Regions from separate parts of the Micromonospora sp. RTBAU3-60 genome, predicted to be linked through region 1. Evidence: riboswitches for the same ligand, from Rfam matches in the RefSeq annotation. Region 1 holds a riboswitch; each other region holds the start of a gene.
The links. A riboswitch is a leader RNA that binds a small molecule or an ion and turns the genes downstream of it on or off. The one in region 1 is predicted to bind cyclic di-AMP.

Region 1 (3,369 bases):
CAGCAGCAGGACCAGGCCGAGCATCCCGGTGGTGATCGCGAACTTCACCAGCACCCAGCGCCAGCGCAGCAGGCCCCACGGGGTGAGCAGCGCGCTGACCAGCCCGATCAGCCAGACCGCCACGCTCAGCGGTGCGAAGAGGTAGGTGACCAGCAGCCCCGCGGCCGGGTAGACCACCCCGGGGTCGGCGCCGCGCAGCCCGGCGATGCCCAGGGTGAGCAGCACCAGGTCCGCGCCGAGCCAGCCCAGCGAGGTGACCAGGTGCAGGGTGAGCAGGGCCTTGCGCGTGGTGGGCGAGAGTCGGCTCATGCCCTCGATGCTCGACCGTCGCCGCCCCGGCGTCGTGGGGCGCACGGCGACATCCGGCGTACGTCGGTGGGCGTACGGTGGCCCGCCGGGCGGCGGGCCACCGCGCGCTCAGTACACCGACAGGTGCACGTGGTTGGTGTGGTCGCTGGACGGGTCGCCGTTGCCCCCGCTGTACGCCTTCCACCCGCTGCTGGGCAGCCAGATCTGCTTGTACCAGATCACGTAGAGCACGGCGAGCGCATCGGCGTTGCGGATGAAGTACGCCGCCAGGTTGTTGCCGTACGTCTTGTCGCCGCCGGTGGCCACCCCGCCGAAACCGTCCTTCTGGGCGGCGAAGTCGCACGCCCGGCCCTTCGGGTGCTCACCCGAACCGCTGGGGCGGTAGCAGGAGACGTACCGGGTGAACCCGGCCGCCTTGGCCTGCTGGAGGGCGTGCAGCGTACGCGGGGTGATGCAGCCGTCGGCCGGCGTCGGGTCGCTGACGCTGCACGACTCCGGCGGCCAGGAGCCGTCGGCGTTGCGCGGCGCGGGGGTGGCGTTCGCCCGGGACGTGCCCTGCACGCTGCCGCCGGCGGTGCCGGTGGCCCGGTTGTTCGCCACCTTCAGCGCGCGTTCCGCCTGGTCCTTGCGCTTGGCCATCACCGCGACCTGCTTGCGCTGTTCCTGGATCTCGCGGTTGAGCGCGGCCTGGGTGCGGGTGGCCTGGTCCCGGGTGTCGATCAGGTCACGCAGCGCGCGGTCCTCGTGCGCGGCGACCTGCTGCAGGGTGAGCGCCCGGTCCATGAAGCCCTCGGGGTTGCTGCTGCCGAGCAGCGCCGCGGCGGTGCCGAGCCGTCCGGTGCGGTACGCCAACCCGGCGATCTCGCCCACCTTGGCGTCGCGTACGCCCAGCTCCGCGTTGATCGTCTTGAGTTGGGCGGTGAGCTGCTGCTGCCGGCCCACCGACCGGTTCAACGCCGCCCGCGCCTCCAGCCAGCCCTTGCTGGCCGCGTCGAGTTGGGCGCGCAGCGCCGGCGTGCCGCCCTCGTCGTCGCCGGGCGCGGCGGCGAGCAGGCCGGTCGGGGGAGCCGCCGAGGCGGGGGAGACCGGCGCGGTCGCGACGCCGAGGGCGAGCGCCGCGACGAGCAGGGCCGCCAACCGGGCGGCCGTCCGTCGTACAGGTGCCACTGCTGGCATTCACATGTCCTTCCGTCAACCGCCGACCGGGTTAGCTGACGGGTTCGGGACGGAAGATCCCTACCGCTGACGCGGATGCACCCCAGGTACGTGGTTCCCCGGCTCGCCGTGCTGCGGCGATTAGGCGACGGCCACCGCGGGCGCCGCAGGGGCGCCGCCCGGCGGAGGCCGCGACCGAGCCTACCGGCGCTGCCTCGACCCGTCCCCGGTGGCGGTGATCGAAAATCGGGCATAAGCTGGCATTAGTGGCAACAGCCACTTGAATTTAAGGTTGTCCTCAATTACCACTCAACGGTGCCGCAGGCGCCGGGTGACGCCCCGGGTTCGATCTGCAACGTGGCGTGATCGATCCGGAAGTCCTCGTGCAGCGCGGCCCGCGCGGCGGCGAGCACCTCGCCCACCTCGGTGCCCGGGGTCGTGGTCAGGTGCGCCGAGGCCACGTCCATGCCGGAGGTGAGTGTCCAGACGTGCAGGTCGTGCACCTCGGCGACGCCGGGCACCGCGGCCAGCCGGTCGTGCACCGCGGTCACCTGCAGGTGCTCCGGGGCGGCCTGCACCAGGATGCGGACCGCGGCCCGACCGAGCCGCCAGGTGCGCGGCAGGATGAACAGCCCGATCGCCACGGCGACCAGCGGGTCCGCCCACCACCACCGGGTGAACGTGATGACCAGGGCGGCGGCGATCACCCCGAGCGAGCCGAGCAGGTCGCCGAGCACCTCCAGGTACGCCCCCTGCAGGTTGATGCTCTCCTGCGCCCCGCTGCGCAGCAGCGCGAACGCGGCCAGGTTGGCGAGCAGGCCGAGCACCGCCACGGCGAGCATCGGTCCGGCGAGGACCTCCGGTGGCTCGCCGAACCGGCGGACGGCCTCGACGAGCACGTACGCGGCGACCGCGCCGAGCAGCACCGCGTTGGCGAGGGCGGCCAGCACCTCCAGCCGGTAGAGCCCGAAGGTGCGCTGCGGGTCGGTGTCGGCGCGCCGGGTGGCGGTGATCGCGGCGAGGGCCATGCCGATGCCGAGGACGTCGGTGAACATGTGCCCGGCGTCGGAGAGCAGGGCCAGCGAACCGGTCGCGAAGGCGGTCACCGCCTCGACCAGCATCAGAGCGCTGAGCAGCGCGAAAGCGGCCCAGAGCCGGCCGCGGTGGCGGTGCGCGGCGTTGGCCACCGTGCCGCTGTGGTCATGACCTGCGCCCACGCCCACACCCTTTCGTCCCGCACCCCGGCCAGGCCCAATCTATGCTCACATCGCTATATATGCAAGTGATCTGGTGGCGCGGCGCCACTACGACGCCTTCAGCTCGGCGCGTCTTTCGCCGCGCGCCGACCTGAAGCCGTCGCTGAAGCCGTTGCTGCAGCCGACGCTGGGGCCGTTGTCAGCCGACCGGGTCGAGGGTGGTGAGGCGCTGGGTGGCCCGGGAGAGCGCCACGTAGAGCGTCCGGACGCCGGACCCCGGATCGGCCCGGATCTCGCTCGGCGCCACCAGCACCACGCCGTCGTACTCCATGCCCTTGGCCTGGAGGCTGGTCACCACCTGGAGTCGGCCGCCGCCGAGTTCGCCCAGCCAGCCGGCCACCTCGTCCCGGCGCGGCACCGGCGTGATCACGCCGACCGTCCCCTCCACCTCGGCCAGCAGCGTGCGGGCCGCCGTCACGGTGGCCGGGGCCAGCTCGGCCGGCGGCACCGTCAGCTCGACCGGTTCGACGCCGGTGGTACGGACCGCGGTGGGCAGCGCCAGGTCCGGGTAGAGCCGACGGATCTCCGCCGCCGCCACCGCGAAGATCTCCGCCGAGTTGCGGTAGTTGGTGGTGAGTTCGTAGCGGTGCCGGCGCCGCCGCCCCAGCGCCTGGTCCCGGGCCCGGGTCAGCTCCTCCGGGTCGCCGGT
Region 2 (3,369 bases), on a different contig from region 1:
CCAGGCCGGTGTGCGGGGTGCCGGTCGACTGGAACGGCGCCTTCATCAGGTCGAAGTAGTGCGACCAGTCCCAGTAGGGGCCTGGGTCCCAGTGCATGCCGGCGACGGTCCCGGCGGTGGTGCCAGGGACGTTGTCGTGACCGAGGATGTGCTGCCGGTCCAGCGGGATCTGGAACCGCAGCGCCAGGTGGCGAACCAGCTTGGCCGAGGTCCGGTACATCGCCTCGGTGTACCAGGTGCCGTGGCCGGCGAAGCCCTCGTGCTCGATGCCGATGGACTTGGCGTTGACGTACCAGTTTCCGGCCTGCCAGCCGACGTCCTTGGCCTTGATGTGCTGGGCCACGTATCCGTCCACCGAGCGCAGCGTGTAGTGCCAGCCGAGGTAGGTCACATCCTGGACGAGCCGCACGCTGGGGCCGAAGTAGCCCTCGGTGTCGTGGATGATGATGTACTCGATCTTCTGCTGCGCCGGCCGGTTGCCGATGTCGTAGTTGCCGTAGTCCACGATGTTCGTCTCGGGGATCGTGTATTCGCCGTACGGCGCGGGGATCCACTCGCAGGCGAGGCGGACCGGGCACTCGATCCCGTCCGGCCGCTCGGCGCGGCGCAGCCCGAGCTTGTGCAGCCCGGACTCGTCCGGCGTCACCGCGGTGGCGGCGAGGGTCACCCGCTGGCCGTCGTCGGTGGTCCGGCTGGCGCCCTGGCTCAGCTGGTCGTACACCTCGTCGGCGAAGGCCGCCGCGGCGTCCTCGGTGTCCGCGCCGGAATACCGGGCCACCGCGCCGTACCAGGCCGCCGGGTCGCTGCCGGCGCCGACCGGCCCACCCAGTTCCTTCTGGTACGAGGCCAGCAGCGCCGCGCCGCCCCGGATGTTGGCGGCCGCGTCGGTGCGCAGCGTCTCCTTCGACTCGCCGGTGAGGTCGGCGGCAGCGTCCATGGTCTGCAGCGAAGCCTGGGGCAGGGCGTCCCCGGACGGCGCAGCCGCGGCGCTCAGGTCGACGGTGAGCGGGCGGGACTCGTCGCCGCGGGGGTCCTCGTTCTCGTCCACGTGTGCGCTGGACGGGGTCGAGGCGACCTGCTCGGCGTCGGTGAGGTGCATCGGGCCGTAGCCGCCGCTGGTGCTGGGCTGGCCGGTGTGGGTGTCCCAGCGGGACTCCAGGTAGGAGACGCCCAGCAGGACGCTCTGCGGCACGCCGTACTCCGCCGCCGCGGTGGCGTACTGCTGCTGGCGGTCTGCGCTGTCGGTGGTCCCGGCGGTGAGGGGTGCCGCCGCGGTGGGACCGCTGGTCGCGAGAGCGGTGGCCGCCGCGACGGCGGCGGCCAGCAGTATCCGTCTGCGCGGTGGCAGTGCTGAGAGGTGCATTGAACCTCCAGATAGGGATGGGGGTGACTGCGCCCCCACCCTCACTCCGCCGATGCCCTGTGGTCAATACCTTTCCGAATTGAGATGTTGTCCGTAGAAAACCTTCATGCCCCGCTTGTTCGCGAATCCGGTACGGAGTGTCACGGCCCAACGGGTTGCGGAACGATAACAACGGTCCCTAGTCTGGTCAGTCGTCGACCGGTAGGTTCACCGTCCAACCCGGGTGGTGACGGTCGGACACCGCCGAGTCGCCTCCGGGCGAGCCGGGGACCCAGGTACCTGGGGTGAATCCGCAGCCACTGCGGTAGGGCGCCTCCCTTCCCGCCCGAACCCGTCAGCTAACCCGGTAGGCGGTCAGGAAGAAGGAGTACGGAGCCCGGTGGCATACCATGCCCCGCGGCCACCGTCGGTCCGGTCGGTCGACCGGTCGGCGGCTGCGCCGCGTTCACGCTGGTCCCGCTTCACCACCGCCCTCGCCGCCCTGGTCGGCACCGCCGTCGTCCTGACCGGCGGCGCCACGGCGGCCCACGCCGAACCGTCGGTCGCGGAGATCGAGCGCCAGATCGACCAGGACTGGAACAAGCTCGAACCGATCATCGAACAGGTCAACTCCACCCGCGAGAAGCTCGCTGCCCGGCGCAAGCAGGCCGACGCGCTGGCCAAGCAGATCGCGCCGCTGGAGGCCCGGGTCGACGCCGCCCTCGGGCAGGTCGGCGGGCTGGCCGCCGACGCGTACAAGGGCAACAACCTCTCCACCGTCAACGCCCTGCTGGGCAGCCGGTCGCCGAGCGAGGTGGTCAACGGCCTCGAACTGCTCGACCGCTTCGCGCACCACCAGCGGCAGGAGGTGCAAGCCGTCGCCGAACTGCGCGACCAACTCGCCGCGAAGAAGAAGCCGCTGGACGAGATGGTCGCCCAGCTCACCCGTACCGAAGCCCAGCTCGCGGCGCAGAAGAAGCAGATCGACGCCGAGATCGCCCGGCTTCAGAAGCTCCGCCTCAAGGTCTACGGCAATGGTGGCGGCGGGCCGTTGCGCCCCGCGCCCTGCCCCGCCGGCTACCCGGGCGGCCCGGCCGGTGTCGCGGTGAAGTTCGCCTGCGCCCAGATCGGCAAGATCTATGTCTGGGGTGCCGCCGGCCCGGACCACTACGACTGCTCCGGACTCACCATGGCGGCCTGGGCCAAGGCCGGGGTCTCCCTGCCGCACAACGCCCGCGAGCAGCACGATGTCACCCGGCGGGTGAGCCGCAGCGAGCTACGCCCCGGTGACCTCGTCTTCTACTACAGCGACCTGCACCACGTCGCCATGTACGTCGGTGGCGGCTGGGTGGTGCACGCCTCCCAGTCCGGCAAGCCGATCACCATGAAACGCGTCGACGACGGCCAGATCAACAGTTACGGCCGCCCGGGCTGACCGGTCCGCAGGGGCTCCCGCGCCGCGGGGGCCCCTGCGGCGTGCTCAGCGGGTCGGCCAGACCCGCCAGTTCTGCCAGGACCGGCTCGGGGTCGGCCCGCGCTGCCCCTGGTAGCGCGAGCCGTAGACCGCCGAGCCGTACGGGTGCTCGGCCGGCGACGAGAGCCGGAAGATGCAGAGCTGGCCGATCTTCATGCCCGGCCAGAGCGTGATGGGCAGATTGGCCACGTTGGAGAGTTCCAGCGTGACGTGCCCGGAGAAGCCCGGGTCGATGAAGCCGGCGGTGGAGTGGGTGAGCAGCCCGAGCCGGCCCAGGCTCGACTTGCCCTCGAGCCGGCCGGCGAGCTGGTCGCCCAGCGAGATCACCTCGAGCGTCGAGGCGAGCACGAACTCGCCCGGGTGCAGCACGAACGGCTCCCCCTCCGGCACCTCCACCATCGAGGTCAGGTCGTCCTGCTGCACGGACGGGTCGATGTGCGTGTAGAGGTGGTTGTTGAAGACCCGGAAGAGCCGGTCCAGGCGTACGTCGATGCTGGAAGGCTGCACCAGCGTGGGCTCGAAGGGCTCCAGCGCGAGGGTGCCCGCCTTGATC
Region 3 (3,369 bases), on a different contig from region 1:
CGGCCCCGAGGTGCTCGGCAGCGTCGAGTACGCGGTCGCCGTGCTGGGCACCCCGCTGGTGGTGGTGCTCGGCCACGACTCGTGCGGCGCGGTGCAGGCCGCCCGCGAGGTGGTCGCCACCGGCACGCCCCCCGCCGGCCACCTCGGCGCGCTGGTGGACGCGGTCGTGCCCAGCCTGGCCCGGGCCGCCCGGCAGGGCGTCGAGGACCTCGACGACATCGTCGACATCCACATCGCGCGGACGGTGGAGGCGATGCTGGCCCGGTCCGCCGTGCTCGCCGAGCGGGTGGCGGCCGGACGGTGCGGGGTAGTCGGCATGTCGTACCGGCTCAGCGCGGGCGAGGTGCGGACGGTGGCCGAGGTGAAGGCGGGCGTGACGTTGCCGGTCCCGGCCGCGCCCGCGGCTCCGCCGCCCACCGCCGTCGCCGGTTGAGCCCTAGTTGACGACGAGGGGCCGCCCCGCTGGTCGCGGAACGGCCCCCTCGGAGCGGTACGGCAGCTACAGCATCGACACGTGTACGTGGTCCGTGTGGTTGGAGGGCCCGCTGTAGGACTTCCACCCGGTCGCCGGGAACCAGATCTGCCGGTTCCAGATCACGTAGTAGACGCCGAGCCGGTCGGCGTTGCGGATCACGAAGGCGGCGAGGTCGTTGCCGTACCTTCGCATGTCGTTGTTGTGCCAGGGGGAGAAGCCGCTGCGCTGCAGGGACCAGTCGCAGGCCCGGCCCTTGGGGTGCTCCCAGGGCCCGCCCGGGCGGTAACAGCCCACGAAACGGTCGAAGCCGGCCCGCTTGACCTCCTTGTACATGTGCAGCGTGCGCGGGGTGATGTAGCCCGAGGTGGTCGGGTCCTTCACGCTGCGTGATTCGGGCAGCCAGCCCCCGTCGGCGGTCCGGCCGGGACCGATGCGGGCGACCGGGGAGGTGGCCGAGACCAGGCCACCGGTGAACCCGCGCCCGCCGACCAGCGCCAGCGCCTTCTCCGCCTCGGCCTTCTCGCGCTTCATCGCGTTGGTCTGCTTCTGCTGCTCGCGGACCTCCGCGTCGAGCGCGATCTTGGCCTGCTCGGCGCGATTCTTCGCGGCGTTGACCGCGGCGAGCTTCTGCGCGTTCATCAGGTTCAGCTCGTCGAGGGCGGAGGCCCGCCGGACAAACGAGTCGGGTGCGTTGCTCTCCAGCAGCATGGCCATCGCGCCCATCCGGCCGGTCCGGTAGGACTGCGCGGCGATCTCGGTCACCTGTGGCCGCAGCGCGTCCAGGTCGGCCTGCGCCGCCCGGATCTCGAGGCCCAGTTGGAGCTGGCGCTGCTTCGACTTGTCCAGCTTCGCCTTGGCTTGCAGGTAGCCGCGGTTGGCCGCGTCGATGACCTCGGTGATGAGCGGCGGATCGTTGTCCTCCTCGTGCCCCGAGGGGGTGGGGGTGTTGGGTGCGGCCAGCGCCGGGGTGGGCCCGGCGACGATGGCGAACGCGGCGAGCACGGCCGCCACGGGTGTCAACCAGCGGCGCAGGGGTGCCGTCAACAGTGTTCCCTTCCGTCGACCGCCGACCGGGTTAGCTGACGGGTTCGGGACGGAAGTGGCCCCTACCGCCTGCGCGGATTCACCCCAGGTACCTGGTTCCCCGGTTCGCCGTGGGGCGATTGGGCGGTGGCACCGCAGGCGCCGGTGCGCGCCTTCGGCGGTGACCGGCAGTGAGGTTACCCGACGTCCCGGCTGCGGAGCTACGTCCCGAAGCCGACCAACCGCACGTTTTCGTCGTCGCCCTGCGTGACCAGGGTCGCGTTTGAGTCGGACGGTCACGCTCCGGAGTGTCACCATGTGGCCTCGGTGCTCCTCTCCGGTCCGGACCGTCCGGCGGCCGCTCCGCCGAGCGCCTCCAGCGCGTCGTGCCGTTCGGCCGGCGGCCGGGACGCCGGCGGGCGAGGCTCGGGGTCCGTCGCGGCGCCGGCCCGCCCGGCGGTGCGGACCACCGCCGCCAGACCGGTGGTCAGCGGTACGGCGGCGATCAGGCCGAGCGTGGCCACCGCGCTACGGACGATCTCCTGGGCCATGAACTCGCTGGTTAGGATCTCGATCACCGGTCGCGAGTCGGCGACCAGCAGGAGCAGCAGTGGCAGCGACGCGCCCGCGTACGCCAGCACGATGGTGTTGACCGTGGAGGCGATGTGGGCGCGGCCCACCCGGGTGGCCGCCCGGTAGAGCTGCATCCGGGACAGCCCGGGGTTCGCGTTCGCCAGCTCGGTGACCGTGGCCGCCTGCGTGACCGTGACGTCGTCCAGCACGCCGAGCGAGCCGATGATGATGCCGGCCAGGAGCAACCCGTGCAGGTCGACGTCCTGCTGGAACATCGACAGCGTGGTGGCGTCCTCGCTGCCGTAGCCGGTCAGGTGGGTGGCCGCGGTGGCCAGGGTGCCGAGGAGACCGGTCAGCACCAGGCTGCCCAGGGTGCCGAGCACCGCCACCGAGGTCTCGGCGGTGATCCCGTGGGTCAGGTAGAGCACCACGAACATGATCAGCGCGGCGCCGACGATCGCCACCAGCAGCGGCGGCTGGCCGGCGCCGATCCCGGGCAGCACGAAGCCGAGCAGCACGGCGAAGCTCGCCACCAGGCCGCCCAGCGCGGCCAGCCCGCGCCAGCGCCCGAACGCCACGATGGCGACGGCGAAGAGCACGGCCAGCCCGACCAGCGGTGTACCGCGCTGGTGCTCGGCGATGTTGTAGCTCTTGGCCGTCGGATCGGCCGGGTCCATCAGCTCGACGAGGATGACCTTGTCGCCGACCTCGACCCGTGGCGAGCCGGGGCCGGCCGGGAGGGGTGCCTCGATCTGCCGGCCGGCGTCCGGGCCCTGCTCGGCGGCGACCGTCGCGGTCCCGCAGGGACCCGTGGGCCCGCCGGCGCCCTCCTCCGGCGTCGGCGGGCACGGCTCGGTGACCACCCGGGTCACGGTGCCGTGGTAGCGCGGCAGGTTCGCGTCGCCCGCCGGCTCCCGGCTGTCCCGCGGCCAGAGCACCAGCGCGGCGACCACGGTCGCCAGGAACAGCGGCACCACCGTGGCGACCAGGATCCGTCGCACCCGGGGCGGGGCGGGCGGAGCGGGACGGGTGTGGTCGGCGCCCATGGCGAGTCTCCGAACGAGTCACGGCTGGATACGTGTCACCGGGCTGGCCGGCTCACCGGGCCGGCGCTGGCGCCGGCGAGCGAGCGGAGACCGGTCGTCGCCGGGAATGTTAGCCAGGCCGGGAGGCCGCCGCAGCCGATGTGCGATCTCCCTGGTTCCGCCCGGCCCGCTCCGCGGCGCCCACTAGCGTGGTTGCCGTGCGAACGGCGACAGCGGTGACGACCGGACCGTGGGTCCGGCTCCTGCTGCTGC

Region 2: it holds a riboswitch for cyclic di-AMP, as region 1 does, so the genes downstream of both, ACY34I_RS03440 (C40 family peptidase) here and ACY34I_RS23705 (coiled-coil domain-containing protein) in region 1, are expected to answer to the same signal.
Region 3: it holds a riboswitch for cyclic di-AMP, as region 1 does, so the genes downstream of both, ACY34I_RS05895 (coiled-coil domain-containing protein) here and ACY34I_RS23705 (coiled-coil domain-containing protein) in region 1, are expected to answer to the same signal.

Annotation. Positions count from the first base shown of each region.
Region 1 is NZ_JBUEGB010000026.1:41,575-44,943, reverse strand. Features, by position in the region: gene ACY34I_RS23710 (hypothetical protein) at 1-309, opposite strand, end outside; gene ACY34I_RS23705 (coiled-coil domain-containing protein) at 418-1,485, opposite strand; cyclic di-AMP (ydaO/yuaA leader) riboswitch at 1,490-1,622, opposite strand; gene ACY34I_RS23700 (cation diffusion facilitator family transporter) at 1,767-2,681, opposite strand; gene ACY34I_RS23695 (HelD family protein) at 2,860-3,369, opposite strand, start outside.
Region 2 is NZ_JBUEGB010000002.1:279,018-282,386, forward strand. Features, by position in the region: gene ACY34I_RS03435 (N-acetylmuramoyl-L-alanine amidase) at 1-1,363, opposite strand, end outside; cyclic di-AMP (ydaO/yuaA leader) riboswitch at 1,595-1,730, shown strand; gene ACY34I_RS03440 (C40 family peptidase) at 1,743-2,777, shown strand; gene dcd (dCTP deaminase) at 2,823-3,369, opposite strand, start outside.
Region 3 is NZ_JBUEGB010000004.1:115,425-118,793, forward strand. Features, by position in the region: gene ACY34I_RS05890 (carbonic anhydrase) at 1-433, shown strand, start outside; gene ACY34I_RS05895 (coiled-coil domain-containing protein) at 500-1,519, opposite strand; cyclic di-AMP (ydaO/yuaA leader) riboswitch at 1,525-1,655, opposite strand; gene ACY34I_RS05900 (YibE/F family protein) at 1,810-3,117, opposite strand; gene ACY34I_RS05905 (hypothetical protein) at 3,315-3,369, shown strand, end outside.